Regions from separate parts of the Bradyrhizobium sp. AUGA SZCCT0182 genome, predicted to be linked through region 2. Evidence: riboswitches for the same ligand, from Rfam matches in the RefSeq annotation. Region 2 holds a riboswitch; the other holds the start of a gene.
What was found. Region 2 has a riboswitch for S-adenosylmethionine ahead of JQ611_RS18050 (homoserine O-acetyltransferase). Riboswitches for the same ligand answer to the same signal wherever they lie in the genome.

Region 1 (8,138 bases), on a different contig from region 2:
GCTGATGCCGAGTTCGGCGCGCGCCTCCGGCGTCAGACGCTGATGCGTCGTGGTCGGCGGATGGGTGACGAGGCTCTTGGCGTCGCCGAGATTGTTCGAGATCCGCGAGATCTGCAGCGCGTTGAGGCAGCGGAACGCGGCCTGCTTGCCGCCCTTGACCTCGAAGCCGACCAGGGTCGAGCCGGCGCGCATCTGCCGCTTCACCAGTTCGGCCTGCGGATGATCTGATCGCCCGGGATAGATCAGCCGCGAAATCTTCGGATGCTTCGCCAGCGCATCGGCCACCTTGCCCGCGGTCTCGGTCTGCGCGCGTACACGTACCGCCAGCGTCTCCAGTCCCTTCAGCAGCACCCAGGCGTTGAACGGCGACATCGACGGGCCGGTATGGCGCATGAAGTTATGGAGGTGCTCGGCGACGAACGCTTCCGAGGCCAGGATGATGCCGCCGAGGCAGCGGCCCTGGCCGTCGATGTGCTTGGTGGCGGAGTAGACAACGACGTCGGCGCCGAGCGTCAGCGGGCTCTGCCAGATCGGCGTGGCGAACACATTGTCCACGATCAACCGTGCGCCGCCACTGTGCGCGATCTCGGCAATCGCCGGGATATCGAGCACGTCGAGCGTCGGATTGGTCGGGCTCTCCAGGAAGAAGGACTTGGTGTTCGGCCGCAACGCGCGCTGCCACTGGTCGAGATCAAGACCGTCGACCAGCGTCGTCTCGATCCCGTAGCGCGGCAAGAGATCCTGCACCACGTAAAGGCAGGAGCCGAACAGGGCTTTCGAAGCGACCACGTGGTCGCCGGCCCGGAGCGGTGCGAGGATCGCGGTCGCCACCGCGGCCATGCCGGTCGCGGTGGAGCGCGCGGCTTCCGCGCCCTCGAGTTGGATCATGCGGCGCTCGAACATCTCAATCGTCGGATTGGAATAGCGCGAATAGATAAAGCCGGGCTCCTCGCCCTTGAATCGGGCCTCGCACTGCTCCGCGGAGTCGTAGACGTAGCCTTGGGTAAGGAACAGCGCCTCGGACGTCTCGCCGAACTGCGAGCGTAGCGTGCCGCCATGGACAAGGCGGGTTTCGGGACGATAGCGGGTGGTAGACTTAGCCTCAGGCATGTGACCTCCATCGTGACCACCATTGAAAATGGTCACAAAAAACCGGCCTGGAAAAATTTCCACAGGCCGGGATCACACGTGTCCCCGGCCTGTTTAGCGACTTATTTAACGTGGCTGCAAGCCGGCCGGCTCAAATCACCACGGGATAAGTCATGCTGATATTCCCTCGCGCCCTTTTCGTCAAGCCGGCCATCGGATAACCCCTAAATGCCCATATTTATGAGGTTTGGATGACATCTGGGTCATCCTCCCGGGCTCCCTTGAGGACCGCCGTGCCTTTCACGCTGCCGCCCGACGCCAACGGAATTCTGCCCGACCGCATGATCGCGGCGATGGCGGATGCGGGCCTGATCCTGCCGGCCTATCCCTTTGTCGAGAGCCAGATCCAGCCCGCGAGCCTTGATCTTCGCCTCGGCGACATCGCCTACCGGGTGCGCGCGAGCTTCCTCCCGGGGCCGGGTGCGACGGTCGCCGAGCGTATCGACGAGCTGAAACTGCACGAGATCGACCTCACTGACGGGGCGGTGCTGGAAACCAACTGCGTCTACATCGTGCCGCTCCTGGAGAGCCTCGCGCTGCCGCCGGAGATCGTCGCCGCCGCCAACCCCAAGAGCTCGACCGGGCGGCTCGACGTGTTCACCCGCGTGATCGCGGACGGCACCCGCCGCTTCGACATGATCGGCGCCGGCTATCACGGGCCGCTCTATGCCGAGATCAGTCCGAAGACGTTTCCAGTGCTGCTGCGCGAGGGATCCCGGCTGTCTCAAGTGCGCTTCCGCACCGGCGACGCCATCCTCAACGCGGACGAGCTGGACGCGCTGCATGAGGCCGAGCGGCTGGTCGATATCGACGACGCCGATCTCGCCAATGGCGTGGCGCTGAGCGTCGATCTGAGCGGCGCGAATTCCGGCGGTTTTGTCGGCTACCGCGCCAAGCGCCACACCGGCGTGGTCGATGTCGACCGCCGCGGCGGCTATGCGGTCGATGAATTCTGGGAGCCGATCGCGGCGCGCCCGGACGGCAGCCTGATCCTCGATCCCGGCGAGTTCTATATTCTGGCGTCGAAAGAGGCGGTGCAGATTCCACCGGATTACGCCGCCGAGATGGTGCCGTTCGATCCTCTGGTCGGCGAATTCCGGGTGCATTATGCCGGTTTCTTCGATCCCGGCTTCGGCTATGCCGGCGCCGGCGGGCAGGGCTCGCGCGCCGTCCTGGAAGTGCGCTCGCGCGAAGTGCCCTTCATCCTCGAGCACGGCCAGATCGTCGGCCGTCTGGTCTATGAAAAGATGCTGGCGCGGCCCGACGCCATGTACGGACAGCGCATCGGCTCGAACTATCAGGCGCAGGGCCTGAAGCTAAGCAAGCATTTCCGGTTGTAGCCTCGCTCTCCGTCATTGCCTGCGACAAACGCGAAGCGGTTGCGCAAGGGAGCGTTAGCGAAGAAGCAATCCATGCTCTCCACGCGTAGTGGCATGGCTTGCTTCGCTGGCGCTCGCAATGACGGCTGATATATGCTCGTCGCCAACAACGAATGAAGGCGGGAGAGAACATGAGCGGCGAGCAAGCAGCCCGGGAAGCGCAATGGGCGAAGTGGCGCAGCGTCGCCGATCTCTATCACGCGTTCTTCACCGGCCTCGTTCTCACCGTCGTCTCCCGCCGCGGCACGGCGGACGCCGCCGAATTCGTGTTCCGGGTGTTTCGCCGCCAGCAGCAGGAACGCTTCCTGCCGGGGCTGGAAAAACTCGGGCTCAGCCATCTGCCGCCGGCGGTCGCGGCTGCGCGGTATCATTATCTCTCCAACTGGATCGGCGGCGTCCATGTCGAATACATGTACGAGACCGATCGCAAGGCCTGGATCCGTTATCCGCCGCCGCGCTGGATCTGGCGGGGGACCGCGATCTGCGGCGTGCCCGGCGAAGTGTCGCGCGCGATGCTGCGGGGATGGCACGGCAATAACGGCGTGGCGCTCGGCAATCTCAATCTCGGCTTCGTCTGCACCAAGCAAAGCGTCGAAGGCCAGGATGGCCTCGAAGGCTATTACTGCGAATACGATCATCCGCTCGACCTAGATGCGCGGATGGTGTTCGCGCGGCATCTCGAAGCGCCGCGCTTCGATCCCGCCACCGCGCCGGCATTGCCTGTTGCAGGCTGGCCGAAGCCGCGGTTGGAAAAGGCCTATCGCAACTACGCGATGGAATATGTGAAGACCGCGGCTCCCGTGATGGTGCAATGCTTCGGCCCGGAGGATGCCCGATATCTGTTGCACCTCACCGGCAAGCTGATCGGCATGCAATATTTCGACGAGATCGCGCAAAACCTCGGGGCGAGCCGCGGCGGGCCGAAGGAATTTGCCAGCTTCCTGCGTGCGCTGTTCGAGGCGCAGGATGATGCGGTTGAGATCAGCGAGTCCAATGGTACGTTCGAAATCCGGCAGCAGAGCTGGAAGCTGATGGCCGATGTCGGCGATTATCACCCGGCCTGCGCCAGTGTCCTGCAGGGATTGTTCGAGGGTCTGGCGGCCGGCTGCGGCCGCCATATTCCGGTCCATTTGAAGCCGCCAACCGGCGGAAAGGCACCGTTCGTCTGGTCGATCGGCTAAAGAGAGCGCGCTCGCCTGCAATCGCGCAGGGCCCCATTGCGTTGCGCGCACGCGGAATCAGGCCTTGCCGTGCTAGGAAACAGCTCGGCGCAGCGAGATAATGCGCCCAAAATATTGAATGGGCGCGCGACCTTAAGGTTGCCTTTCGCGCGCGGGAGCAGAAATGTCCGATATCGGCGTTGCCGAAATTCCCGTCGACGAGGAAGAACGTCCGCTGCCGCCACCGCCGCCGCCGGCGAAGAACGCGCTGATCGACGGTCCGATCCTGCGCACGCTGCTGTGGCTCGCCTGGCCCAACGTCATTGCGCTCTCGGCCGGCACCTGCGTGGTGATCGCCGAGACGTCCTATATCGGCCGGTTAGGGGTGGAATCGCTGGCCGCGATGGCGCTGGTGTTTCCCTGCGTGATCCTGACCATGACGATGTCAGGTGGCGCCATGGGCGGCGGCGTTGCGTCGGCGATCGCGCGCGCGCTCGGCGCCGGTGATACCGAGCGGGCGTCGGTGCTTGCCGCGCATGCCTTGCTGATCGGCCTCTGCTTCGGGCTCGTCTTCATGCTGGGCATGCTGATCTTCGGCCCCAAGTTGCTGGAATTGCTCGGCGGCCGCGGCAACGTGCTGACGCAGGCGATCGGCTACACGCAGATATTCTTCGGCGGTGCTGTCGTGCCGTGGCTGATGAACACGATGGCCGGCATCCTGCGCGGCACCGGCAACATGAAATTGCCGTCGCTGCTGATGCTCATTTCCGCCGTCTGCCAGATCATCCTTGGCGGCACGCTCGGTCTCGGCCTCGGGCCGATTCCGCAGTTCGGCATGCGCGGCGTCGCCGCCGGTTCGCTGATCGCCTTTATGGTCAGCATCTCCGTGATGACGTGGTATCTGTTTTCCGGCCGTGCGCGCGTCGTTCCCAAGCTCATCGGCCTGCGGATTCGCTGGGCGATGTTCATCGACATCCTCAAGGTCGGCGCCATCGCCTGCTTCTCGCCGCTGCAGTCGGTGCTGACGATCAGCATATTCACCTACATGCTGGCGGGTTTCGGCACCGAGATCCTGGCCGGTTACGGCATCGGCGCGCGGCTCGAATTCATGCTGACGTCGATCGCCTTTGCGGTCGGCATCGCGACGGTGCCGATGGTCGGCATGGCGATCGGCGCGCAGCGCATCGCGCGGGCCCGCAGGATCTGCTGGATCGCGGGAGGCGTGGCCTTTGTCGGGGTCGGCGCGCTTGCGACCTTGATCGCGATCTTCCCCGACATCTGGGTCAAGCTCTTCACCGACAATGCGGGCGTGCGCGCCGCAAGCCGGCAGTATCTGTCTACGGCGGCGCCGATGTATGCCTTCCTCGGCCTCGCCACGACCTGCTATTTTTCATCGCAGGGCGCGGCCAAGGTGCTCGGCCCCGTGCTGGCGCAGACCGCGCGGCTGGTGTTCATCATCATCGGCGGCTGGTGGCTGTCGACGCACGATGCCACCGCCACGGACTACTTCATGCTGACGGCAGCATCGATGATGCTGCTCGGTCTGCTGTCCTGCGCAAGCGTGATCCTGACGCGGTGGGGACCGAAGCAGGGTCCCCTTGCCAAGGCTCGTCCGGCGCTGTCGTAGCTCAGCGCCGCCGATGACGCCGGCCGTGACGGCTGCCACCCATATTGGCCATGCGCATCAGCTGCGGAATCATGCTCATCATCTCGCCGCCGCCAGGGCCGCCGAGCATGCCCATGATGTCGCCGCCGCCCATGCCGCCCATGTTGACGCCATAGCCGTCGGCCATGCCGCCGCCATAGCCGCCACCGAAGCCGCCGGGGATTCCACCGCCGCCCATCATGCCACCAAAACCACCGCCTCCACCTTCCATCATGCGGCCCATCATCGGCCCCATGGTCTGCATCATCATGCCAAAGCGGCGCTTGCCCATCTTCGCCTTCATCATTTCCAGCATCGGCGCCATCTGAGTCATCATGTCGTCGCCGCCACCGCCACCGAAGCCGGCGAATTGCGCTTTCGCCGGCGTCGTCGTCAGGGCAAACAGCAGCAGCAGCGTGGCCGCCTGACACACAACCTTGTCAGCTCCAGTCATGGTTCGACCTCCCAATGCGCCGCGGCCCGCGGAGGCGGTGCCATCCGGGCGCAAATGGTGACGCTAGGAGCGGACGAAAGGCTGATCTGTGCGACAGATCACGGTGCTCGGCGTCGGGCGGTGAACTCGGTATTGACACGCCAGCTCGCGCCGTTGTCGGCGGAGATCTCGCCGCGCCAGAGGAACGAGTTAGGTGTGATCTCGGAAAAACTCCAGCGCATCAATTGGCCGTCCGGCCGCGTGCCGTGCTGCACGATGTCACGGCCTTCAGCACGCCCGATCATCTGCAGAAAACTTCGCGCCACCGGGTCGGTCCACTGGATCCGCCAGGCGTCGATATCGGGATCGTAGACCCGCAGCGTCGTGCCATAGGAATTGATCTTGGCGGTGGCGTCGCCGTGGCGCCCTTCGCCACGCGGCGGTACGATCCAGACATCCTGTATCGCGCGGCCTTCCAGCGCCCAGCCGAAATGCCATTCACCGGCGCGGCGGCGCTCGCGGCCGTCGTCGGCAAATTGCCTGACGTCAAGATCCCAGGAGCCGATGAAGCGTCCGTACAGGTCCATCTTGCCGGCGCGGTCGGCTGAGGGACCGACCGCGCCGAGCGCTTCGAGAAACGCGGAAATCATGCCGCGGCTTTCCCAAGCGCGTTCTGCATCGCCAGCGCCGCCTGATCCATCTGCGCGTTCATGTAAGGCGCGATTTCATGCGGCAGCACGTCGACGGTCCAGGCCAGCCGGCTGCGGCCGTTGCCTTCCGCGGTCACCTGCACCGAGGCGCTGTGCTGTTTGATCCGTTCGCTGACGACAGCATAAACCAGCCGCCGCCGTGCATCGTCGCAATCGACCAAAAGTTCGCGCGCCACCGTGCCATTGGAAAACGTCACGATCCGCGCGTCGCCGTCGAGGCGGGTGTCGAGCACGAAGCCGGGCACCAGCCGCGTATGCAACGCCCCGAAGTCGCGCACCGCGTCCCAGACGTCATTGGGATTGGCGTCGATGATGATGTCCTTGTGGATGGAAGCCATGAGGCAGGGTCCTTCAAATGAGAATGAGAGGCATCGGTCCGTAGGGTGGGCAAAGGCGCACTTCGCGCTGTGCCCACCATCTATCCACACCGTTGTCTTGAATGGTGGGCACGCTTCGCTTTGCCCACCCTACGGTGCGCACCTACGTACAAACCGCCTCGACATTGTTGCCGTCAGGATCGATCAGGAACGCCGCGTAGTAGGTCGGGCTGTAATCGGCCCGTGCGCCCGCGCCCCCATTGTCGCGGCCACCGGCCTTCAGCCCCTCGGCGTGGAATTTCTTGATCGCGGCATGATCGGGCGCGCGGAACGCGACATGGGCGCCGGTGCTGCCAGCGCCCTTGTGCAGATGCAGCCAGAGCGCGGGTTGGTCCTTGGGGCCGAAGCCGGCGCCGGAATCATCGCGCGAGCACAGCACAAAGCCGAGGGGCGCGAGCGCTGCCGTATAGAAGCGCACGCTGGCGTCGAGATTTCCGACGCGTAATCCGATGTGGTCGTACATTGCTGTTCTCCAGTGAGAAGTGCGCGCGGGAATGCCGCGCAACCTGGAGAAACCCTAGCTAGTTGAGGGCAAGCCGTTCTTGGAGAATCTTGCGCTTCCCCCGCGAGGCCTGGCGGAACCGCAGCGGCGAGGCACCGGCGGCGCGGTGGAACGTGCGCACGAAATTGGAGAGGTCGCCGAAGCCGACGTCATAGGCGATGGCGGTGATCGGGCTGTCGTCATCGGCCAGCCGCCGCGCCGCATGGCGCAGCCGCGAGCGCAGCAGATATTGGTGCGGGGTGACGCCGAGCACGTCGGAAAACAGCCGCAGGAAATGGAACGGGCTGATGCCGGCTTGCGCGGCGGCATCTTCCAGGTCGATTTCGCGGTGCGAATTGGCATCGATCCACAGCGCGGTTTCCACCGCGCGGCGGCGGTCGCGGGCGGCGTCGGGACCAGTCTTGCGTGGCTTGCCGGAAACCACCTCGACAAAGCGGCTGGCGAACACCTGCCCGATCTCGTCGAGGCCGATGTCGCTGTTGCCATCTGCCGCCGCCTGCGCCAGTTCGCCGAGCACCATCAGTTCCGGCAGCGGCGGCGCCGAGCCGATCTGCCAGATATCCCTGGCTTCGCTGATCGCATCGACCAGTTCCGGCCCCAGGAAGAACGACAGGCACTCGTCGCCGCAGACGTGATCATGGGTGCAGGTATATTCGTCGCCGGGATGGCCGATCAGCACCGATCCCGCCACCAATTCACTGAACTTGCCGCGGCAGTGCAGGCCGAAACTGCCTTTGCGGACATACGAAATCGAGTGGCAGCGGTGCAGCTCGGCAAAAGGCT
Region 2 (23,508 bases):
GCGCAGCTTCCCGCTGCGCTTCGTCGACGGCGCGGTGTTGCTGGGGCCTCTGAAGGTGGGACAGATCCCGCCGCTGTTTTGATCGCTTTGCCGCCCCGACATTGGCCGGGACGACGAACGTGGAATCCTCACGCGCCGTGCTGCTTCCTACCGGACGGGTGGCGCAAATGGGGCAATCATTGTGTTGTGAAATGCGGCTACCTGCCACGAGCCGCCATCCCTGACGAATACACGCAAGCTCAACTCCTGATGCGCAGGTAACGATCTTCCGTCCGGGGCGACCAGTCCGCTCAGTTCGTTGGTCACATAAGCGAACGCAATGTCGGGCCTGACCAACCGAATCTTGACGTCCATCGTGCGTTGCGTGGCATTTTTTGCGCGGGCGGCGAAGATGGCCGATAATCCCTTTTCAATCTCGGCGGGACCGCTCATCACGTCACCTCGAACGGTGACGAGACGGGCATCCTGCATGTACATGCGCGAGGCGGCCTTGCCGTCGTGGTTGTTGAATCCTTCTGTCATTTCCACGATGATTCGCCGGATGGCAGCCTCGCTCTCGCCGTCGGGTGTTTGCGCGAATGCGGTAGGCGCCGAAACCAGCAGGGCGAGACCAACGGCATAAACCATGGACAGATGCTGTTTCATGTTTGATCCTGCAATGGTCTGAAAGGTCTGTACGAATATTACTATCGAAGGCCGGCTGGTTGGAGCCGCAAGTTTGCGCGCCGTGTCGGCAAAGATGCGGGTGGACCTGATGTTCGATTGGAACGACCTGCGATATTTTCTGGCGGTGGCCCGCCAGGGCAGCCTCGCCAGCGCCGCCGAGGCGCTTGGCGTCAATCCATCGACGGTGCAACGGCGATTGCGGACGCTCGAAACCGCCATCGGCTGTTCGCTCGCGGAGCGTACGTCAGAAGGTTATCGCTTGACCCCTCCGGGCAAGCAATTGCTGGCGGATGCAGAGCACGTCGAAGCGGCGGTCGACGCGTTGCATCGGAGGATATCCGCGCTCGATTTGACCGCTGCCGGACATGTCAAACTGACCAGCCACGTCACGGTGGGACAGCGCATCATCAGGTCGGGGTTCCTGGATCAGTTTCATGCGCGCCACCCGGGCATCAGGATTGAGTTGATTATGGAACAGCGGGCGCTCGATCTTTCCAAGGGCGAGGCTGATATCGCGATACGGGGAGGAGGTGCCGATAACGGTGCATTGGTGGGCAAAAAGATTGCCGAGGTGCCCTGGGCGATCTTCGCGAGCGCCGCCCTCGTTGCCCGGCACGGCCGTCCGGAGACATCCGGCGACCTCAATAATTTCGGTGTTATCGAGTTTTCCGGAGATATCGAAGGATTGCCCGCCGCGCGTTGGATGAGATCGCACGCGCCGAATGCGCCGATCGTCGCAACCTGCAGCAATATTCCCAGCGTGCATTTGGCCATCAAGTCCGGAGCGGGTCTCGCGCCATTGCCCGCCGTGTATGCGGCGGCAGACCATGACCTCGTCAACGTACTCGGTCCGATCCCCGAACTGAATTATCCGTTGTTTCTGCTTACCCATAAGGATCTGCGGAAAGTGCCAAGGGTAAGCACCGTGTTTGAGTTTTGTCTTCGAGAACTGAAGCCGGTTCTGGTGGGCGGCGAGATGAGACGCCGATGACAAGCCGTCGGGCCTGAAACATCGACGCTCGTCAGCGCCTGGTTCAAAGAACCACGCGCGCGTCCGACGATGCACGCTGCTGTAAATTTTCGAATCGAATAGTTCCGTTTCTGGAACACTCTCTCAACAACCGAGCTGCGCTGACGATGCGTGATTTCTGTCACGGCAGACTCCGAACCATTCGGACATCCTGACGATGGTTGCGGGATGATCCCGCAACTCAACATGGATGGAGAACTGGAATGACGAACGTTACGAAAAACGATGCAGCCAATCATGAGCTTTCGATCGATGAACTCGACGCCGCGGCCGGCGGCTTTTGGAAGGAACTGGCCGTCGCGGTGGGTGCCGGCGGCGTGACCGGCGGCATGGGCGGCGCGGCGGTCGGCGGCATCGGCGCCATACCGGGTGCCATTGGCGGCGCGCTCCTCGGCGGCATCGGATATTGCATCAGCGCAATCTTTTGAGCTGATTGCGCAACGCGAGGCTGTCGGATCGTTTTCGATTCAGCAGTCTCGCTTTGGCGATTGCCTTCGCGACGTCACGAGAGGGCGTCGCTTTTTTATGACGCGGCCCCGGTTTGCATCGGCGCGCTACGTCGGCGCGCTCAACCGGGATCGAGCTGGCAAAAAATGACCTCGCGCCATTAATCGCCTTGGATATATATCTTTCAAGTGATCTGCCCGGCGCAAATGGAGTACTCCGTGAAGGGAGTGCTTTACCCCCGAGGGAATGTTGCGCTCGGAAGCACTTTGGTGCTCGGCTATGGCAGCTTCCGAAATCGAGTCCAGATAGGTAAGGCCCGTGATCGGCCGCCAGACGACTCAAACAGTATCGCAAACTGCAAGTTCGGAACTCACCACAAGAGAGGTTGTCCGCAGGAGGAGCAGATGACGAAGCGCCCCTCAGGAGCAATGGGAATCTTGGGTGATCAAAGCCCACTAACAGGCAGCTCGGTGAGAGCGAATGAATGGGAGCTGTCGCTGCCGAAATTTCATCACCAGGCAGAAAGCGACGCGCTCTCAATACCTGATCCCGGTCCAGCGGGCTTTGATTTCGTCCTGCCCGATCAGGACCCCGCGGCTGAAGCGCTGTGGGCTCTGGCAAGAGATTTCATGTGGCGGCGAGCTTTGATGAAAGATGGCTAGTGAACGACTGCTGATGGCCCTGCAATTCCACCGTGCCGTCGATAGTTTGGAAATCTGGAGCGCGAGCAGCGACGGCTTTTCGTTCGTGATCACCCACGAGAGCCGCGCCGGCCCCGGCTTTCACGGACGGCCCGGCTACGTGGCGTCATGGCGTCCGCTTTATCTGGGCAGCGGGGCGATCAAGATCGGCGGATCGCCTTTTTCAACGTTCGAGGAGACCGAGGAAGCGTGCAACCTGATGCTGAAACATCTGACGAGTGAAAGCTGATGGGAGGATTGGGATAATTACGAAGAGGCCGGTCGCTGAGCCCGTTCCGGACCTTATGACGCTTCCAAACAGGTAACTTCTAGCGCAGCGCCAGGGCCGCCCCTGCGCCGCGCTCAAGACGGCCCCAGCGCTCTCCAGCCCCCGCGCTGGGGCCGATCTTGTGAGGGGCTAACCCGGGCGCTGATGGGCTCAGGGCTGAGCAGCGGACGTTGCGCCACCGCATTTTCGCCTAACAATGATGGGTATGTGAACGCAGGGCAGGTGCTAAAAAGCCGGAGCCCTGTCATGTTGAGACTAGTATTTGTTGCGTCCGTACTCATTGCCTGTTCTTCAACCGCGTCCGAAGCACGCCCGCCCCGCTTCGTTGGTCAAGCGCCGGGATGCAACGTAACCATGCCGTGTGACTTTTCGAATTCGCCAACGCAACGCGTTAGTGTGAACGCATACGGCCGGGAATCGCAGAGCACAGAACGGTCGGCAATTTTGCCGCGCAATGCAAGGGCGGAAGCGAATAGCGGGCGTGGTCAAATCGTCGGCGGTCGCCCAGCCGGTTGTCCCCGCTCTTTCTGCGGGTGCGGCGCATCCATGCGGGTGTTCGGCCATATCGTGCCCGGATTAAATCTTGCCTCCAACTGGCTGCGGTTTCCCCGGACGGCGCCTGCACCGGGAATGGTTGCCGCGCGACGCGGGCACGTCTTCGTCCTGGAGCAGCATGTCGGAGGTGATACGTGGATGGCGTACGATGCCAACTCGGGTGGCCACGCAACGAGAATCCATGCGCGCTCGTTGCGCGGGTACACCGTCGTTAATCCGCGCGCGACGTAATCCAAGGACTCTTTTGTCGACGAGATGAGTTTTCGGGCGCTGCAAGCGCCTTTCGAAGAATCGAACATTCGCCGCAAGGCGCTTGCAGGAACCTCAACGGGTAATCTTGTGAACCAGCGACTCGATGCCTGCGCGGATCGCAACGGCGGTGACAATCGCAACCACGATGAGCGGCTGGTAGAGGGCGCCGCCCGACGCGGCATCGAGTTCGTCGATGGTCAGTTCGTCGGCTTTTTTGGTCAGCTGTTCCATTTTAGTCCCTCCTGTTGCCGGTGGAGGGACTATTCCCGCCATCCGTCAGGGCAGGAGTAAGCGCGGCAGTTCCCGGTGGCTGTGACGACGGTCACAGCCGGAGTATTGCGCCCGCCGTCGGCGCGCACACCAGCCCCTAGCTCACAAACACCACCCGCGTTTCCAGCGAAACCCGGCGGTACAAATCCTCGACGTCGTCGTTGACGAGCCGGATGCATCCGGAAGCGACGAGGTGACCGATGGTTTTGGGCGAGTTCGTGCCATGAATCAGCAGCCCGGGCTTGTCCAATAGCAACGCGCGGGCGCCGAGCGGACTGCCGGGACGGCCGGCGGAGGCGGCCAACGCGTCGGCATCCCGGGCGTTTTGCGCGGAAGAGCGCCAGTCCGGCCATTCGAGCTTGTTGGTGACGCGGAAGAAGCTGCCGCCCTTGAGGCATTCCTGCGCAATCCCGATGCCGTAGCGGCGCGCGGAATTGTTGGAATCGATCAGATTGAGAAAGCGGTTTTCCCGGTCGATCACGATCGAGCCGGGAACCACGGTGGTGCGGTAGAACACCACTTGCCGCTGCAGCGAAAACGGCAGGCCTTCGCCGGTGGAGCCGCCGTCCTCGCCGGCCTTCAGGTCGGCCATCACGACATCTTCGCGGGCGCGCGCCGCTTTCGGCGGTGGGGCCGTCACGCCGGTGGCGACGACGACGGGGCCTTTAGTGACGACATAGCTATAGACCAGAGCCGACAAGGCGATGGCGGCAGCAAGCGCGGCGGCGCCGAAGGCCCATGGCTTCCAGTTCGTGCCTTCCGACAACACTTCGTTGATCTGAGCGGCGTCGCGGCCTTCCTCGACGGCGATCTCATCCTCGATCCGCCGGATCGCGGCTTCGAGGGCGGCGACATTTGAGGCGGCGGCCTCGCGGGTGAGGTGGGACGACCTCGTAATGAGGTCATAGGCATCCTTGTAGATCTTGTCGCGGCCGAGGGTGTCCTTGCCGGCAACGGCTTTGGTCAGCAATGCATAATAATCCACGGTCATGGCCTGACCCCTGAAGAACTATCTGACGGGAGGCGCGTACTGGATGCCGCCCTGGGTCCAGAGCGCATTCAGCCCGCGCGGAATACTGAGTTTCGACTGCGTGCCGACGTTTCTCTCATAGATCTCGCCGTAATTGCCGACGGCCCGCACGGCGCGCGCGGCCCAGTCATTGGCGAGGCCCAACTGCGTGCCGAATTCGCCTTCGGTGCCGAGCAGGCGTTTTATGTTGGGATTGGCTGATTTCACCGCATCGTCGATGCCAGCCTGTTTGACGCCAAGCTCCTCGGCATTGATCAGGGAATAAAGCGTCCACTTGACCAGGTTGAACCATTGGTCGTCGCCTTGCCGCACCGCGGGTCCGAGCGGCTCCTTTGAAATGACTTCCGGCAGGATGATGTGGCTGTCGGGCGCAGAGAGTTTTAGACGCTCGGCGTAGAGCTGCGAGACGTCGCTGGTCAGCACGTCGCATTTACGATCGTCATAGGCCTTGAGGCTTTCCTCGGCGGTGGCGAGCGCCAACACCTTGAGCTGCATGTCGTTGGCGCGGAAATAATCCGCCAGGTTCAGTTCGGTCGTGGTGCCGGTCTGGGTGCACACGGTCTTGCCGCCGAGCTGTAGCGCGGTATCGATCCTGGCATCCCGGCGCAGCAGGAAACCCTGGCCGTCGTAATAGGCGACGCCCGCAAACATCAGGCCGAGCGAACTTTCCCGCGACATCGTCCATGTCGAGTTGCGCGACAGCACGTCGATCTTGTTCGATTGCAGCGCGGAAAAGCGCGTGGCCGCATCGAGCGGCGTGAACGTCACTTTTGCCGGGTCACCGAAGATCGCCGCGGCGACGGCGCGGCAGATATCGACGTCGAAGCCGCTCCAGGCGTTCTTGTCATCCATGCTGGAAAAGCCCAGCAGTCCCTGGCCGACGCCGCAATTCAGCGTGCCGCGCTCCTTGACGGCGTTCAGAGTCTGGGCTCGCGCCGGATCGCCGCTCGCGAACAGAAGGGCCAGCAACGCGATGACGGGGAGGATGATGGGTCGCTTCTTGGAGCCGGACATTTTTTCCCCGCGATCGGTGGCTGCAGCTTCTTTAAGTGGCGGCAAGTTCTTTGGCGGAAGTGATGTTGGCAAGCTAACACAAGTGGAAGCGTTACCAATGTGTTTCCGGAATGGCTCGCTTGCGCGAGGGGAACTGCACCGGCGACCGTCATCGTTCCGGATCAGCCGGATGTCCGCGCCACGGGAATAACGCTGGCGACGATGGCGGTGCCAAGCCGGTTTGCGACCGCAAAACTTTCTCCGGCATCGATGCGCACCGCGTGGCCGGCTGCGATTTCGCGGGCATTGTCGCTGATCGACAGTTCGCAGGAAGCTGTCGCAGCATAGACGATGTGAATGCCGGCCGGGCAGGCGTGCGTTGCGCCGTCCAAAAGGCAGCAGAGGTCAATCGCCACGCGCGACCGGTCGCCGATTAGATTGACGACTTCGACGGATCCGGCTTCGAGCCGGCTGACAATACTGGTTTCGCCGGTAAACCGGACCGGCCTGAACGGCTGCCTGACGTCGATCTCTCCAACGGGTGTCCCGAGCACGAGCCCCTCGCCGGAAACCAGCGCCAGCTGGCGGTCATAGCCGCTCAAATCCGAGAACGCGCCCGGCGTCACGATGGCGGTCCGGCTGAAACGCCAGACGATTCCTTCCCAACTGCCCGGCGCGAATCCAGGGAGCATGGATACGGCGATATCGATCGTGACCCCGCCGCCGTTCTTCCAGGGCATATGCCGGTAGCCGGCGGGATCGAGCGCCGTTAGCTGAATCCCGCCGGCAGAGGACTTCATTGCATGCGCCCAAACGGAGTTGCTCAGCTATCGATCCGGATCTGATAGCGCTCGGCGATATCAGTCAACTGGCCCCAGGTCGTGTCATCGATTTCGATGCCTTTGGCGATACGCTGCGCCCGCGCAAGCCGCTCGGGCTCACCGGCGATCAGCACCGGCGATTCCGATTCCGCTGGCTTGGCCGATTTCACCCAGGAAATCATGTCGTCGATCTCGGCCATCATGCTGTCGCGCGTCGAAAGCCTGATAGGGTCGATCACGATGCTCAGCATGCCATTGATGATGCCGCGTTCGGGCGGCGTCGATGTGGTGACGCTAGGCGAGCCGACAATGGCGCCGGCCAGGAGTTCGCACACCAGCGCCAATCCGGAGCCCTTGTGCTCGCCGAACGGCAGCACCACGCCGCGCGGGTCGGTGTACATGACGGAAGGGTCGGTGGTGGGCTGGCCCGCATGGTCGAGCAACGCACCATCAAGCATCGGCTTGCCGGCATTATGCGCCACCCGCACTTTTCCCAGCGCCACGCGGCTGGTGGCGAAATCGAGCAGGATCGGCTCGTTGTTGTCGGTGCCGGGGATCGCGATGCAGACCGGGTTGGTCAGGAATCTTCCTTCGCGGCCGCGGAAGGGCGCAACGCCGGGTGAACCCGAAGCGACATTCACAAAATGCAGCGCCACCATGCCGGCGCGGGCGGCGATCTCGCCATAGGTGCCGACCCGGCCGATATGGTGCGCATTGCGGAGCCCGTTGACCGCGACGCCGTGTTTCCTGGCCGCCTCAATCGCCCATTCCACCGCCTGGCGCGCGACCACCTGGCCGTAGCCGGCGCGGGCATCCCATACCGAGATGGTTCCGGTGTCCGAGACGATCTCGGGCGTCTGGTTGATCTTCAGCGTGCCGGCGTCGAGGTCGCGCACATAGGCGACCAGCATGCCGACGCCATGGCTGTCATGGCCGCGCAGATTGGCCTCGACCAGATGCTCGGCCACGATGGCGGCTTCCGTCGGCGAACTGCCGCCGGCAGTGACGATGCGGTTGGCAAGCCCAAGCAGCTTCGAATGGTCGATGATCATGCTTCACTCCGTCGTGAGCCGGTCTACTCCGGCTTCTTCGTTAAATTCGCGTGCGGGCGGCCGAAGTCGGGCGCCGCCGAATCCTGGCCGATCTCGACGATGCCGCGGCGGATGGCGCGGGTGCGGGTAAAATGCTCGAACAGCGCCTCGCCATCGTTGCGGCGGATCGCGCGCGTGAGTTTTGAGAGGTCTTCGTTGAAGGTGCCGAGCATTTCCAGCACCGCTTCCTTGTTGGCCAGGAACACGTCGCGCCACATCGTCGGATCCGAGGCTGCGATGCGGGTGAAATCGCGAAAACCGCCGGCGGAGAATTTGATCACTTCCGACGACGTCACCTGCGCCAGTTCGTCGGCGGTGCCGACGATGGTGTAGGCGATCAGATGCGGCAGATGGCTGGTGATCGCGAGCACGAGATCATGATGATCCGGCGTCATGATCTCGACCTTGGCGCCGAGGCCGGCCCAGAACTCGCGCAGCTTTTCCACCGCGGCGGGATCGGTCCCTTCCGGCGGCGTGAGAATGCACCAGCGGTTGATGAAGAGTTCGGCAAAGCCGGAATCGGGACCGGAGTGCTCGGTGCCGGCGACGGGATGGGCGGGAACGAAATGGACGCCTTGCGGAATATGCGGGCCCATGTCGCGCGCGATGGCGCCCTTGACCGAGCCGACGTCGGAGACGATGGCGCCCGGCTCGAGGAACGGCGCGATCTCCTCGGCGACCGGTCCGCAGGCGCCGACGGGGATACAGAGGATCACGAGGTCGGCGCCTTTGACCGCTTCCGCGTTGGTTTCGAGCACGCGATCGACCACGCGCAATTCTTCCACCCGCGCGCGGGTCTTGGCCGAGCGTGCCGAGGTGACGATCTCGCCGGCGAGACCCTGCGCGCGTGCGGCGCGGGCGATCGAGCCGCCGATCAGGCCGAAGCCGATCAGCGCGACGCGTTTGAAGAGAGGTTCAGTGCTCACGTGATGCTCACTTGCCCGCCACAAAGTCTTTGAGGCCGTCGACGACGAGGCGGTTGGCCTCTTCGGTGCCAATGGTCATGCGCAGCGCATGCGGCAGGCCGTAATTGTTCAGCGCCCGCAGCACCAGGCCGCGTTTTGTCAGATACGCGTCGGCGTCCGCCGAGGTCTTGCCCTTTTCCTGCGGAAAATGGATCAGCACAAAATTCGCCACGCTCGGCGTCACCTTGAGGCCGAGCTTGGAAATTTCTTCCGTCAGCCAGTTGCGCCAGTGCTCCGTGAAGGTCTTCGACATCTGGACATGCGCGGTGTCCTCGATCGCGGCCACCGCCGCCAGCATTGCCGGCGTCGAGACGTTGAAAGGCCCGCGAATCCGGTTGACGGCGTCGACGATGTTCGCCGGGCCGAACATCCAGCCGATCCGCAACGACGCCAGCCCGTGAATCTTGGAGAACGTATGCGTCACCACGGTGTTTTCGGTGGTCGCCACCAACTCGATGCCGAGCTCGTAATCGTTGCGCGACACGTAATCGGCATAGGCGGCGTCGAGCACCAGCAGCACATGATCAGGCAATCCGGCGCGCAGCCGCTTGACCTCGTCGAACGGAATGTAGGTTCCGGTCGGGTTGTTCGGATTGGCGAGCCACACCATCTTGGTGCGCGGCGTGACCAGCTTCAGGATCGCGTCGACATCGGCGGTGAAATTGGTTTCGGCCGCCACGACATTCTTGGCGCCGTTCGCCATGGTCGCGATCGGGTACACCAGGAAGCCGTGGCTGGTCGAGATCGCCTCGTCGCCATGCTTGAGATAGGTGTGCGCCAGCAGGTTGAGGATTTCGTCCGAGCCGGCGCCGCAGATGATGCGGTTCGGATCGAGCCCGAAGGCGCGGCCGATCGCCTCGCGCAGCACCCGCGAGGTGCCTTCCGGATAGTCCTCCAGATGACCAGCCGCGTCCTTGTAGACCGCCAGCGCCTTCGGTGACGGGCCAAACGGCGTCTCGTTGGCGGACAGCTTGAACACCTTGCGGCCGGGCTCGGCCACCGGGCTCTTGCCGGGGGTGTAGGGCGCAATATCGAGAATGCCGGGGTTCGGCACGGGGCGGGACATCTTCTGGCTCCGGATCGTAGGGCGTCTATTCAGGATTTGGCCGCCCCGTTCGGGGGCACCGTATAGCGTGTTGCGTGGCTGCCGACGAGGGCCGAAGAGCGCACCGACGCGCCGGCCTCGATCAAAGCGGTTTTGATCTTCTCCAGGCCAATGCCTGATATCGACACCAGCAGCGCCGCACCATCGAAGGCGGTATCGGGGACGGCGACGATTTCGGCAAGCGGCGCCAGCGCGCGCGCAATCTCGGCGTTCCAGCCGGAGACGCGCACGCTCCAGGTCTCGACTTCGGTCACCATGGCGTTGTCGGCGACGCGCGAGACCACGAACACCGGCAAGGCTGCCGGATGGTCGGCGCGTTCGAGGAACGGCAGCCGCGCGATGATCTTCGGCGCGCCGTCGGCTTCGAGCTCAATCCACCACGGCGTGCGGCTCGACGTCGCCGAGACCAGCGCCAGATCGCCCTTCGATTTCGCCACCGCTTCGACCGCGGCCTGCGCGCTGAAATGCCCGACGTATGGCACCACGAATCCGAAATGAAACCGCGCCGAATCGCGCATCGCGGATTCGCCGACCGAGACGTCCGCATGCACCGAGAACGGCGCCTGGACGTAGGTGAACGTCGAGATGATGACGCGCCAGATGCTCTCGATGGTGTCGATCGGGAGAATGCCGCGGTGACGCTCCACCAGCCGCCGCATCATGTCGGCCTCGCGCGCCGGGCGGAACGCGGAGCCGACTTCCTGGGTCTCCTTGACCTGGATCAGCCGATCGATGATGTCGCCGCGCGCCATCAGCAGGCGGTGAACCTGCTCGTCGATGCTGTCGATCTCCAGGCGCAGCACCGCGAGGGAGGGCGGGGCGGGGGGTGCCTTCGAGGGTCCCTTGGACATGTTCTAGCCTTTAGCGCCGGGGGCCGAAATCACCGGCAAATACAAGGGCATTGATTAGGAAAGACGGCCGCCGAAAGCAAAGAGAAACATCGGCAATGATGGCGCGCCCGGCCGGTTAACCATGGCCCGCCTTGACGAAAAGCTCCCTTCGGACTAGCTTTAGCCTATTCCGTGGTCATTTGAGCCGGCCGGCTTGCAGCCACGTTAAACAACTCGCTAAACAGGCCGGGGACAGAAGTGATCCCGGTCGAACCTTTGTTCAGGCCGGGTTTTTTTTATGGCCTGATTTCTGTCCGGGAGGGCCTCCCTTTGGGAGGTCGGTGGCCGAAATGACAAACGTTCAGTCGATAGCCAGCTCCTCGGTGCATACCGAGGAGCGCGCGCACGAGGCGGACCATCCGAGTTCGCTGGTGGCGGCGTTCGGCGCCGATCAACCGCTGCGGCTTGATTGCGGCATCGATCTGGCGCCCTTCCAGATCGCCTACCAGACCTATGGCAAGCTCAATGCAGGGCGATCCAACGCCATCATGATCTGCCATGCGCTGACGCTTGATCAGCATGTCGCCAATGTGCATCCGCTGACCGGCAAGCCGGGCTGGTGGGAAATCATGGTCGGTCCTGGCCGTCCTCTCGACACTGACAAGTATTTCATCATCTGCTCCAACGTGATCGGCGGCTGCATGGGTTCGAGCGGTCCGGCCTCGACCAACCCCGCGACAGGTAAGGTGTGGGGACTGGATTTTCCGGTCGTCACGATACCGGACATGGTGCGGGCGCAGGCCATGCTGCTCGACCGCCTCGGCATCGACACGCTGCTCTGTGTTGTCGGGGGCTCGATGGGCGGCATGCAGGTGCTGCAATGGACCGCGGCCTATCCGAAACGCGTGTTCTCCGCGCTCCCGACCGCGTGCAGCACGCGCCATTCGGCGCAGAATATCGCGTTCCACGAGCTCGGCCGGCAGGCAGTAATGGCCGATCCGGATTGGCATGGTGGACGCTATGTCGATCAGGGGACGCATCCGCATCGTGGCCTCGCGGTGGCGCGGATGGCCGGGCATATCACCTATTTGTCGGACGCCGCGCTGCATCGCAAGTTCGGGCGGCGGATGCAGGACCGGGATCTGCCGACATTTTCGTTCGACGCTGATTTCCAGGTCGAAAGCTATCTGCGTTATCAGGGCTCGTCGTTCGTCGAGCGCTTCGATGCCAACTCCTATCTCTATCTGACGCGGGCGATGGATTATTTCGACATCGCCGCCGATCATGACGGCGTGCTGGCGAAGGCGTTCTCCGGCATTCAGACGCGGTTCTGCGTGGTGTCGTTCACGTCAGACTGGCTGTTCCCGACCTCGGAATCGCGGGCATTGGTGCATGCGCTCAACGCATCGAGCGCGCGGGTGTCGTTCGCCGAAATCGAAACCGATCGCGGTCACGACGCCTTCCTGCTCGACGTGCCCGAATTCTTCGACATCTCCCGTGCCTTCCTGGAGTCCGCTGGCAAGGCGCGTGGCCTCGAAAATGGTGGCGCTGCGTCATGAGTATCCAACAGGCGTTGCCGCTCACGGGCGTCACACCCGGCCGCACCGGGAACTATCGCAGCGATCATTTGCTGGTCGCCGAAATGGTGCAGCGCGGCTCCAAAGTGCTCGACGTCGGCTGCGGCGATGGCGAACTGCTGCAGCTGCTGGAAAGCCGCGGCATCGACGGCCGCGGCATCGAGCTGTCGCGCGAGGGCGTCAACCGCTGCGTCGCCAAGGGCCTTGCAGTGGTGCAGGGCGACGCCGACACCGACCTCGTCAATTATCCCGACGACGCCTTCGACTACGTGATCCTGTCGCAGACGCTGCAGGCGACCCGGCAGCCGAGGGTGGTCTTGGAAAACCTGCTGCGGATCGGCCATCGCGCCATCGTCTCGTTCCCGAATTTCGGGTTCTGGCGGATGCGTCTGCAGCTATTGGTCGGCGGCCACATGCCGCGCACCGAAAACCTGCCCGCGACCTGGTACGACACGCCGAACATCCATTTCTGCACCATCAAGGATTTCGTGCAGCTCTGCGAACAGATCAACGTCAAGATGGAGCGCGCGGTCGCCCTCGATCTCTACGGCCGCCCGTTGCGGCTGAATTTGCCGTGGTGGTTCTGGAACATGTTCGGCGAGCAGGGTGTGTTTTTGCTGAGCCGGGCGGAGAAGGGGAAATGACGCCCGCCGTCATTCCGGGGCGCGCGTAGCGCGAGCCCGGAATCCATTCATCCACGCAACTAGTCGCTCAATGGATTCCGGGCTCGTGCTACGCACGCCCCGGAATGACGGAAAGAGGCTACCCCGCCACCATCGACCTTGCATCCCGCACCGGCCACCTCCCGGCCTCGACCAGCGCAATAAAGCGCTCGACCATTTCGTTGAACAGCGCGGGCTCTTCCAAATTGAGCACGTGTCCCGATTTCGGGAAGAACGTCAGTCCCGCCGCCGGTAAATGCTGCTTCAGGAACAGGCTCGGCTCGATGCAATTGTCGTCCTCGTCGCCGCAGATGATCAGCGCCGGCGTCGGCACGTTGCGGATCGCGTCGGTCAGGGTGTAGATCGAGGGGCGGCCGCCCTGAAAACTGCGCATGGTGTTGGCCGAGCCTTTGGCGTCATGGCGCGCCAGCGCGGCATAGAAATCGGCGTGGCCGCGCGGGTCCTTGACCAGGAACGGAATCCGGCTCGGCGCCTCGCGCGTCACTTTGGCGACCTCCACCGAGCCGATTTTCTCGTACTGCTCGGCATTGGCAACGCATTGCTTGCGGAAGGCTTCGAGATTTTCGATTGCAGAGCCGGAGCCAACGCCGGCTAGCGTCATCGACATCGCACGCTCCGGGGCGTTGAGGCCGACCTGCAGCGACGAATAGGAGCCCATCGACAACCCGACGAAATGCGCCTTTGCGATCCCGAGGTGATCGAGCACCGCGAGCGCGTCGGTGTAGAAATGCTGGTAGGTGTAGACGTCCGATGTCGGCGGCACGTCGGAAGGCGTATAGCCCCGCGCCGAATAGGCGATGCAGCGGTGGCCGCGCGAGAAGTAGCGCATCTGCGGCTCCCAATTGGTGTGGTCGGCCGCGAATTCATGCAGGAAGATGATCGGCGTTCCCGTGCCCGCTTCTTCGAAATGCAGGCGGACATTATCGCTGGTGACGGCATGGGGCATTTAAGGTTCCTCTTGGTTTTGGCGCGTTCTCCGGCCTCGAAAATTGCAGTTAATGCTCTGGGCCGCAATGCGGCAGGCTCGTTTCTTTTTGGCCATCAAATGGGCGTGGAATCACCCCGGAATCGTTTCCGCACCGCCGCATGAAATCTTCCTCCCGCCACAGCCAAAAATTCAAACCCGTCGCCGCGTTCGTTTGTCCACGAACGTTGCGGGATTGTGGTGTGTCATAGAGGATCAAAGATGCTTCAGTTGTTTGCGTTTCGCCGGTCGCTTCGTGTCCTTGCGCTGGCGTTGTGTTCGGTTTCGATCGTAGTCATTGCCACGCCGGCGTCAGCCCGGCCCCACCATGGCGCAGGGCGCCACGTCCGCGGCTACCACGCCGGTCACCATGCACGGCATTACGCCCGCCACCATCACCGGAAGATCGCGCGCCTGTCGCGCTGGGAGCGCGGTGTCGCGCAAATGCAGGCCGGCGGCTTTGCCGATGCCAACGCAAACGTTGATGCCAGCGCAACCGTTACCGATCATAATTCGACCCTGACGCCGCCCGGCGGCGTGATGGCGCCGAGCAGCTTTGGTTCCTCCAACGTCGTCGCCGAGGCGCGCCGGTATCTTGGCGGTAACCCGACCGGGCGCGGCAGCCTGTGGTGCGCCCGCTTCATGAACATGGTGCTGCAGCATTCCGGCTATCGCGGCACCGGCTCGGACATGGCGAAATCGTTCGCCAGCTACGGCCAGCGCGTCTCCGGCCCGCAGGTCGGCGCCATCGCCGTGATGACAAGGGGCCGCGGCGGCGGCCATGTCGGCGTGATCACTGGCATCGACGCCAAGGGCAACCCGATCATGATCTCCGGCAACAACGGCAACCGGGTCCGGGAAGCGCCGGTCTCGCGTGGTCGGATCTACGCCTACGTGATGCCGACGAGCTGAAATCGTCATTGCGGTCGAACCGGATGATGGGCACAGGCGCGTCGGCGCCGTGCCCATCTTGGCCTCGCCGAAGCAAGCCGACGGGCCGCCTCCGCCCTCGCTGAGCGGCCCATCGGGCCTGGCCCGCTTGCCGCCGCCGGGCGCGCGGGTATATTGGCCCGATGGCTGTCAGCTCCCCAGATCTGAAAGCGTTCCTGCTCGCCACGCCTTTCTTCGGTGGCCTCTCAGACGCAAGCCTCGATCTTTTGATCTCAATGCTGGCCGAGCGCCGCTTCGACGCCGGCGCTACGGTCGTCGCGGAAGGCGAGGCGGGTCGATCGATGTTCATCGTTCACTCCGGCCAGCTGGTGGTGAGCAAGCTGCTGGAGTCCGGGCGCGTCCTGCGCATGACGGGTCTCGAGCCCGGAGATTTTTTCGGCGAAATGACGCTGATCGAAATGCAGGACCGGTCAGCCACCGTCGTCGCGGAGAGCCCGACCGTGCTGTACGAACTCACCGCCCGGCAACTTTACGCCTGCTACAAAGCCGACATCCACGCCTATGTGATGGTGATGCAGAATATCAACCGCGAGCTTTGCCGGCGGCTCCGCCGCGCCGACAAACGCATTGCCGAGTTGCAGATGCTTCGCACGAGTGATTGACACAGCCTCGCGTGCGTCAGGTGGGCTGAGCGCGCTACAGGGCGCAACATCGACGGGAAAATCGGAACCTTTGGCCCGGAACCGGCAGGCTCGGACGCGCGCATTGCAGCCGCATTGGTTTCACTGAATGGCCACATCGGAATCAGACCCCAACCAAACTTCGTGGATAGGAGTCCCTTCAGTCAAACTGAAAAGGAGTGAGCATGCGCATCGTTACGGCATCCGTCATCATTGCCGCCCTCTCTCTGGGCGCGCCAGCCATCGTGCAGGCACAGGGAACCCCCTCGCAGTCCCAGGGAAGCCCCTCGCAATCCGAGGCGCAGCCCTCGCAGTCCAGCACCGTCATCCGGAGCATCCAGGTCGTCGACGTCAAGGATCTGCAGCCGGCGGTACGTTCGAAGGTCGACGAACTCGTGGCTCAAACCCGCGAGGAAGACATTCAGTCGCTTCGCAAGTCCATCGACGCGACGCCGGAAGCGGCATCGGTGCTCAAGGCCAAGGGCCTGACTTCGTCACAAGTCGTGGCCATCAACATCGCCGACGGCGTTCTCACGATGTTTGCCAAGACGGCCTGACCGGGAAACCTCATTAAAACTTAGATGCGACCATTAAGCCCGCCGGGCGTGAATCCGGCGGGCTTAATGCCGTCATCCTCGTTGCAGCGACATCGCGGTATCAAAGACGGTCGCGCAACCCGCTGACCCCGTCGTTTTGAGCGCAATGGTCGCAGCAGTAGAAGGTGCCGGCCTTTTCGAGGCCATGACCGACGATGCGCGTTCCACACTGCTTGTTGGTGCAAGGGCAAAAATGGCGCACTCAAAGCTATCGAAAGTGTGCGATTTGCCGTTCATCACGACCTGAAAAGCCTTGTCGTACGAATTTCCGCAGGTCTCGCAACTGGCCATCTCTCGCCTCCTTAAGCTGCACGTCGTTTACGGGTCTGTGCCGCCGTCTTCGCCGACCGGGAACGTTCCGCCGCCGGGCGTTTGGCGGCGGCCTTTCCACCGAGCTTGCCGCCCTTGCGGGACGGGGCGTGGTCCACCTTCTTGCCTCGCCCGGACCCGCTCTTTTTGCCGCCATGGGTTTCAGCGTTCACGGTAGCCCAGGCCCGACGCTCGGCTTCGTCGTGGGAGACGCCGCGCTGCTCGTAGCCCTCCTCGATGTGCTCGGCCTGACGCTTTTGCTTGTCGGTATAGGCAGATTTGTCGCCGCGCGGCATGATCCCTCCTTCGTTGGTTGATGCAAAAACACCATCGGTGCTGGAGAGTTCCTATCGATGCTTCCGTGCTTAATGCCTCTTGAAATACTGAACTTCGCGTTCATGTTTTTCAGCCGCGGCGCGGGACTTGAAGGTGCCGAGATTGCGTCTCTTCCCGGTCTTGGGATTGATCTTGCGGGAATAGAGCCGGTATTCGCCCGAAGCTAATTTACGGATCATGGCGTTTCTCCGGAGCCCCCAAAGCACACTCGTGCGTTGCGCGTACCGAAACAAACGGCCTCTCAATTGCCCTGGTTCCCCGCTCGATGTCCGCTTCCAGCCACAAAAAGAATCGGCAGGAACATAGGAACGACTTTTCTCCGGGCACGTTGATTGTTCGAGTGATACAACGAGGGAGAAATCCACCGGAAATATCATCTCAAAAGCCCCGTCAGTTACACGTGTAGCTGGCGGGGTTTTGGTTAGGAGGCCCGATGTATGCGCTATTTGAAGGCGACAAGCAGATCGGAAGTGCCTTCCCTACCGAGAAAGAGGTCTGGGAAGCAGCCCTGATAGAGGGGCTTGTGACGGACGTTCCGGTTGCGGATGAGGAAGGCGGCCAAGTGATTCCGAGCGGTTATCACGTCGCCAGGGTCGAAGAGCCCTGCGACCCGCGGCCCGATTGGAAACTTCCTCGCGATATCTCCTGACGCCGGCGCTTTGGGAAATCCGGCAGGCTCTACACAATCCAGTAGATTGCCATTCCAACAGCCACCAGGGCCATAACCCCAGCGGTCAGCATCCCGTAGTTCCGCTCTTTCTCGGTCGGCAGCGCTTCTCTCGCAGCGTCCTCATGAATCAGATCGTGTTTCATAACGCACCTCCAGGTTCAAACCGAAAGCACGAATCGTTCCGGCCCTCGAAGCGGGCTAACCAGAAACTCCCACCCACCCGATGGCTCAGGCGGTTCACGTCACCAGATCGACGAACACGTTGAGGAGCGACACGATCAGCCCGGCTGAAGCAACGGCCGTGCCGAGGTCAACAACCTCAATGAGAGCCTGCCGCTGTTCGTCGTCCAACAGTGAGAAGACTTTGCGCATGGTGTCCTCCACCCCATGTAAACTTTCTGAATGGCCGCCGGTTCCATTTGGGAGGCCTATGCCCGCGGACGGGCACAGCAGGCGCGACAAAACGACCCGACGGGCAAATCAGTTGCGATTATCAGAAATGATGTCAAGTCATAAATTTCTGAAAATCAAAAATATTCTCCTTTCCTTCGACCCAAATCAGGGGCACATCTAGGCCCATCCCGTCCCACTCAGAGGGCGTCGGCCGTCGTCACGGACGTTGGACGGGTTGCGGTGGACGCTGGTTTACGCCTCGACGACGGCGTGGATAAGCGTACGGCAAAACCGTGTGGTCCTGGCGCCCGTTGCAGGCGTCAAGCTGTTGGAGAAGCGCAAGCGGGAACGGCAGCGACGGAGTCAACCAAGAACTCGTCTCCGGGGAGAGCACGGCATAAGCCGTAAAGCCATTGCGCAGGGAAGGCCGGGTGTTCTCCGCTGCCCTGTATGCTCGTGTGCACTTTGTTTTGTGCAAACCGCACGCGAGACCGCGGGTGCAGCGCGCACCCGGTCTTCCCTGCGCCCTCTGTTTGAAGAGGGCGGGAAGTTTCTGGCAAAGCTCGGGCGCAATGCGTCGCGAGAATGCGAAACTGCGTTTAGACCACGCTTCAACAACAAACACGGCCGTCGTCCCGGGCTTGACCCGGGACCCATACGCCGCGGCAGTTATTGTCAAAGAAGGTCTCTAACGCCAGCGTTCTCACCGATAGGCCGCGGCGTATGGGTCCCGGCTCAAGGCCGGGACGACGGATTTAGAGAGCCGGGACGACGCGGAGTTATGAACCTACTTCCCCCACACCTCGTTGGCGACATCGACCGCGAGCTTCAGCTTGGCCCACTGCTCTTCCTCGGACAGGATGTTGCCTTCCTCGGTCGAGGCGAAGCCGCATTGCGGCGATACCGCGAGCTGCTCAAGCGGCGCAAATTTCGCGGCCTCCAACAGCCGGCGCTTGATGTCTTCCTTGTTCTCGAGCTCGCCGAACTTCGAGGTGATGACGCCGACCACGACCACCTTGTTGCCCTTCGGCAGATAACGCAGCGGCTCGAAGCCGCCGGCGCGGTCGGAATCATATTCCAGGAAATAGCCGTCGTAATTGGTGCCGGCCAGCATGGTCTCCGCCACCGGTTCGTAGCCGCCGGAGGAAATCCAGGTGGAGCGGAAATTGCCGCGGCAGACATGGGTGGTGACGATCATGTCGGCCGGCCGCTCGGCCAGCGCGTAGTTGATGACGCGGGCATAGATCTCCTGCAGGCCGTCGGGATTGTCGCCGCGCTCGCGCGCCTTCTGCAACTCGTCCGGCGAGCACAGATAGGCCCACACGGTGTCGTCGAACTGCAGATAGCGGCAGCCGGCGTCGTAGAACGCCTTCACCGCCTTGCGGTAGGTCTTGCCGAGATCCTCGAAGAAGGTTTCCAGATCGGGATAGACGTCCTTGGAGATCGCCTTGCGGCCGCCGCGGAAATGCAACACCGCGGGCGACGGGATCGTCATCTTCGCGGTGACATGCGCGGTGTCGCAATGCTTCTTCAGGAACTTGAAGTGATCGAGCATCGGATGGTTGTCGGGGAAGTCGAGCTTGCCGATGACGCGGATGGCGTCATGCCGGGTCTGGACGCCGGCGAACTGGATGCCCTGATCAGGGTGGTACAATTCGCAGCCGGTCAAATGGCTCAGAAAATCGAAATGCCACCAGGAGCGGCGGAACTCGCCGTCGGTCGCGAGCTTGAGGCCGAGCGAGGCCTGCTTGTGCACGACCTTTTCGATTTCCATGTCCTCGGCCTTGCGCAGGTCCTCGGCCGTGATCTCACCCTTCTCCAGTTTTGCGCGCGCCTCCTTGATGCGCTGCGGCCGCAACAGGCTGCCGACCTCGTCGGCACGGAACGGGGCTTTGGTTCGCTGCATGGTCTTACTCCCAAAGAAAGAAATCTAATGTGCGGCGCCGGCGACGCCGAGATAGCGTTCGAGCACCGCGGGATCGGCCTTCAACACGCTGGAAGCCGCATCATGCACGATCGCGCCGCGTTCCAATATCACAACCCGGTCGGCCAACCCCAGAATCTTTTGGGCATTCTGCTCGACAATAATCGAGCAGATGCCCCCGGCGCGGGTAATGGTGCCGAGCGCCCGCAGCAGCTCCTCGACGATGATGGGCGCCAGCCCCTCGGTCGGCTCGTCCAGCAGCAGCACCTTCGGATTGAGCGTCAGCGCCCGGCCGATCGCCAGCATCTGCTGCTCGCCGCCGGAGAGCTGGTTGCCGAAATTACTGCGGCGTTCCTTCAGCCGCGGAAACATTTCGTAAACCCTGTCGACGGTCCATGGGCCGGGCTGGGCCACCGCGGTCATGTTCTCTTCCACCGTCAGCGAGCGGAAGATGTTGCGCTCCTGCGGCACCCAGCCGATCCCGGCCCGCGCCCGCTGGTCCGGCCGCATCGGCGTGATATCCACCCCGCCAAGCGCGACGGTGCCGCCGAAACGGCGCGTGATCCCGACGATCGAGTTGATCAGCGTCGTCTTGCCGGTGCCGTTGCGGCCGAGCAGCGCCAGCACCTGGCCTTCGCCCAGTGTCAGCGACATGCCGGGCAACACCACCGCCTCACCGTAGCCGGCGCGCAGGCCGTTGATGGCTAGAAGATCAGACATCGGCAGCCTCGCCGAGATAGACCGCCTTGACCTGGGGATCGCGTGCCACCTCGTCCGGCGGACCCTCGACCAGCATGGCGCCGTTGACCAGCACCGAAATCCGGTCGGCGAACGAAAACACCAGATCCATGTCGTGCTCGATCAGAAGGACCGTAACGTCGCGCGGCAGCGCTGCGACCGCCGCCAGAATATCGTGGCGCTCGCTCTCGGGCACGCCGGCGGCGGGCTCGTCGAGCAGCAGCACCCGCGGCTTGGTCGCGATCGCGACCGCGATCTCGAGCAGGCGCTGCTTGCCGTATGGCAGCGTCGCGGTGAGCTCGTTCATGACGTCGAGCAGGTGAAAGCGCGACAGCGTCTCGGCGACCTCCTGGTTGACATCGCCCCGCGTTCCCATCCGCCGCCACCAGTCGCCGCCGCGGCCGAGCCGTTCGGACACCGCAAGCCCGATGGTCTCCAGCGGCGTCAGATCGGCATAGAGCTGGTTGATCTGGAAGGTGCGCGACAAGCCGCGCAGCACCCGCTTGTGCACAGGCAGATCGGTGATGTCGCTGCCTTCGAGCAGGATGCGCCCGGCATTTGGCTGCAGCACGCCGGTGAGCAGGTTGATGACCGTGGTCTTGCCGGCGCCGTTCGGCCCGATCAGGGCATGGCGGGCGCCCTGCTCGACCCGCAGCGACAGATCGCGCGTGACCCGCAGGCCGCCGAATGATTTTTCCAGTCCTTTGGTTTCCAGCGCGATCGTCATGGCGCGTCACTTTCGGGAACGGCAACGACGGCTTTGCGCCCGGCGATTTTCCGGATCACGAGGTTCGGCAGCCACAACGCCCAGCGATGCATGCGGTCACGGCCGACCAGCACGATCACGACCAGCACGAGGCCGATCCAGAACAGCCAGTACTGCGGCGTGATGGTGGAGAAGAATTCCTGCAGCATCTTGAACACGACCGCGCCGATCAGGCCGCCATAGAGATAGCCGGTGCCGCCGAGCACGAGCACCAGCATCAGATCGGCCGATTTTTCGAACGCGAACACGTCGAGCGAGGCCAGCGCCGTGGTCTGGGTGAACAGCGCGCCGGCAATGCCGGCGTAGAACGCGGCCAGCGTATAGATCGCGATCAGGCGGCGGTTGACCGGCACGCCGATGGCGGACGCCCGCAGCGGATTGTTCTTGATCGCGCGCAGCGACAGGCCGAATGGCGAGTTCACCACCCGGCGCGCGAGCAGGAACAGCAGGAACAGCACGATCAGCGAGTAGAAGAAGCCGGTCTTGCCGAACATGTCGAAGGCAAACGTACCAAGGATCGGCGCCATCTCGATGCCCTGCAGGCCGTCGGTGCCGCCGGTGATGTTGGAGAAACGCTCACCCAGCGCCTCCAGCAGCAACGCGATCCCGAGCGTCACCATCAACCGCGTCAGGTCGACGCCGCGGATCACCAGGAAACTGGTGAGAAAGCCGAGCACCATGGCAACGAGGCCGGCCGCGACCAATGCAATCACCGGTTCGGTGATGATGCCATGGAGCGCCAGCAGCCCGGCGCAATAGGCGCCGACGCCGAAGAAAGCGGCATGGCCGAGCGACACGATACCGGCATAGCCAAGGATCAGATCGAGCGACAGCGCGAACAGTGCCAGCCGCAGGATGTCCGTCATGATCAGATAGCGCGACGGAAACAGGAATGCGCAGGCCAGCACCAGAACCCAGAACGCGATTTCGCCTCCGCGCCAGCGGGAGCGGGCCATGGCATGAGACGAGACTTCGGGAAGCGCGTTCATATCGGCTCACCGCGCCGCGGTGCGGCCGAACAGACCGTTCGGGCGCCAGATCAGGATCACGATCATGATGGTGTAGATGACGAATGGACCCATCTTGGGCACGTAATATTTGCCGGCGACGTCGCCGATGCCGAGCAGCAGCGAAGCCAGAAACGGCCCGGTGATGCTGGAGGAGCCACCGACGGTGACCACGATCAAAAAGTAGATCATGAACTTGAGCGGAAAATACGGATCGAGGCCGAGAATTTCGGCGCTGAGCGCGCCGCCCAGACCGGCAAGCCCGCAACCGAAGGCGAAGGTAAAGGCAAACACCTGCGGCACGTTGATGCCGAGGCCGCTGGCGGCACGGGGATCATCGACCGCCGCGCGCAAACGGCTGCCAAACCGGGTTTTCGCCAGGATCAATTGCAGCCCAACCGTGAGCAGGCCGCAGATCACGATGATCATCAGCCGGTAGCGGCCGATGCCGACGCCGAAGAAATCGAACTGGCCCTCGAGCGCCGCCGGCAGCTTGATGAAGATGCGCGACGATCCCATGATGTAATCGACCGCCGCCACCGACATGAAGGTGAGGCCGATCGTGAACAGCACCTGGTCGAGATGGCTTCGTGTGTAGAGATGGCGGTAGAGCGTGCGCTCCAGCGCCACGCCGATCACGGCGCTGACGACGAAGGCGAGCGGCAGCGCCGCAAAGAACGGCCAGCCGGAATTGTTGACCAGAACGGCGCAGACATAGCCGCCGGTCATCGCGAACGCGCCATGGGCGAGGTTGACGAAGTTCATCAGCCCCAGCGTCACGGCCAGCCCGCAGGCCAGCACGAACAGCAGCATGCCGTAGGCGACGCCGTCGAACAGGATGGTGAAGAGCGTGGTCATTCAGGTGAAAGCTCTAGAGCCTTTGGGAGATGTCGTCATTCCGGGGCAGCGCACAGCGCTGAACCCGGAATCTCGCGCTACAATCTCGAGAT

Region 1: another riboswitch for S-adenosylmethionine. It lies ahead of JQ611_RS40275 (O-succinylhomoserine sulfhydrylase); the one in region 2 lies ahead of JQ611_RS18050 (homoserine O-acetyltransferase).

The regions. Positions count from the first base shown of each region.
Region 1 covers NZ_JAFCLY010000076.1:287-8,424, forward strand. The annotation lists gene JQ611_RS40275 (O-succinylhomoserine sulfhydrylase) at 1-1,110, opposite strand, end outside; SAM riboswitch at 1,183-1,262, opposite strand; gene JQ611_RS40280 (2'-deoxycytidine 5'-triphosphate deaminase) at 1,341-2,489, shown strand; gene JQ611_RS40285 (hypothetical protein) at 2,660-3,709, shown strand; gene JQ611_RS40290 (MATE family efflux transporter) at 3,873-5,315, shown strand; gene JQ611_RS40295 (hypothetical protein) at 5,317-5,787, opposite strand; gene JQ611_RS40300 (hypothetical protein) at 5,886-6,416, opposite strand; gene JQ611_RS40305 (SRPBCC family protein) at 6,413-6,814, opposite strand; gene JQ611_RS40310 (VOC family protein) at 6,957-7,316, opposite strand; gene JQ611_RS40315 (AraC family transcriptional regulator) at 7,375-8,138, opposite strand, start outside.
Region 2 covers NZ_JAFCLY010000015.1:112,376-135,883, reverse strand. The annotation lists gene JQ611_RS18120 (DUF2125 domain-containing protein) at 1-82, shown strand, start outside; gene JQ611_RS18115 (SgcJ/EcaC family oxidoreductase) at 148-645, opposite strand; gene JQ611_RS18110 (LysR family transcriptional regulator) at 728-1,657, shown strand; gene JQ611_RS18105 (hypothetical protein) at 1,900-2,124, shown strand; gene JQ611_RS18100 (hypothetical protein) at 2,548-2,805, shown strand; gene JQ611_RS18095 (hypothetical protein) at 2,819-3,073, shown strand; gene JQ611_RS18090 (hypothetical protein) at 3,992-4,150, opposite strand; gene JQ611_RS18085 (L,D-transpeptidase) at 4,287-5,180, opposite strand; gene JQ611_RS18080 (amino acid ABC transporter substrate-binding protein) at 5,199-6,233, opposite strand; gene JQ611_RS18075 (HutD family protein) at 6,395-7,012, opposite strand; gene JQ611_RS18070 (malate/lactate/ureidoglycolate dehydrogenase) at 7,036-8,085, opposite strand; gene JQ611_RS18065 (prephenate/arogenate dehydrogenase family protein) at 8,109-9,050, opposite strand; gene hisC (histidinol-phosphate transaminase) at 9,058-10,155, opposite strand; gene JQ611_RS18055 (chorismate mutase) at 10,185-11,045, opposite strand; SAM riboswitch at 11,207-11,286, shown strand; gene JQ611_RS18050 (homoserine O-acetyltransferase) at 11,375-12,583, shown strand; gene metW (methionine biosynthesis protein MetW) at 12,580-13,245, shown strand; gene JQ611_RS18040 (alpha/beta fold hydrolase) at 13,364-14,230, opposite strand; gene JQ611_RS18035 (TIGR02594 family protein) at 14,471-15,160, shown strand; gene JQ611_RS18030 (Crp/Fnr family transcriptional regulator) at 15,322-15,801, shown strand; gene JQ611_RS18025 (hypothetical protein) at 16,005-16,376, shown strand; gene JQ611_RS18020 (hypothetical protein) at 16,449-16,706, opposite strand; gene JQ611_RS18015 (plasmid stabilization protein) at 16,718-17,020, opposite strand; gene JQ611_RS18010 (hypothetical protein) at 17,090-17,239, opposite strand; gene JQ611_RS18005 (hypothetical protein) at 17,494-17,709, shown strand; gene JQ611_RS42485 (hypothetical protein) at 17,739-17,873, opposite strand; gene JQ611_RS42480 (hypothetical protein) at 17,968-18,102, opposite strand; gene JQ611_RS18000 (cobalamin-independent methionine synthase II family protein) at 18,911-20,029, opposite strand; gene JQ611_RS17995 (ABC transporter ATP-binding protein) at 20,054-20,767, opposite strand; gene JQ611_RS17990 (ABC transporter ATP-binding protein) at 20,760-21,512, opposite strand; gene JQ611_RS17985 (branched-chain amino acid ABC transporter permease) at 21,509-22,540, opposite strand; gene JQ611_RS17980 (branched-chain amino acid ABC transporter permease) at 22,547-23,416, opposite strand.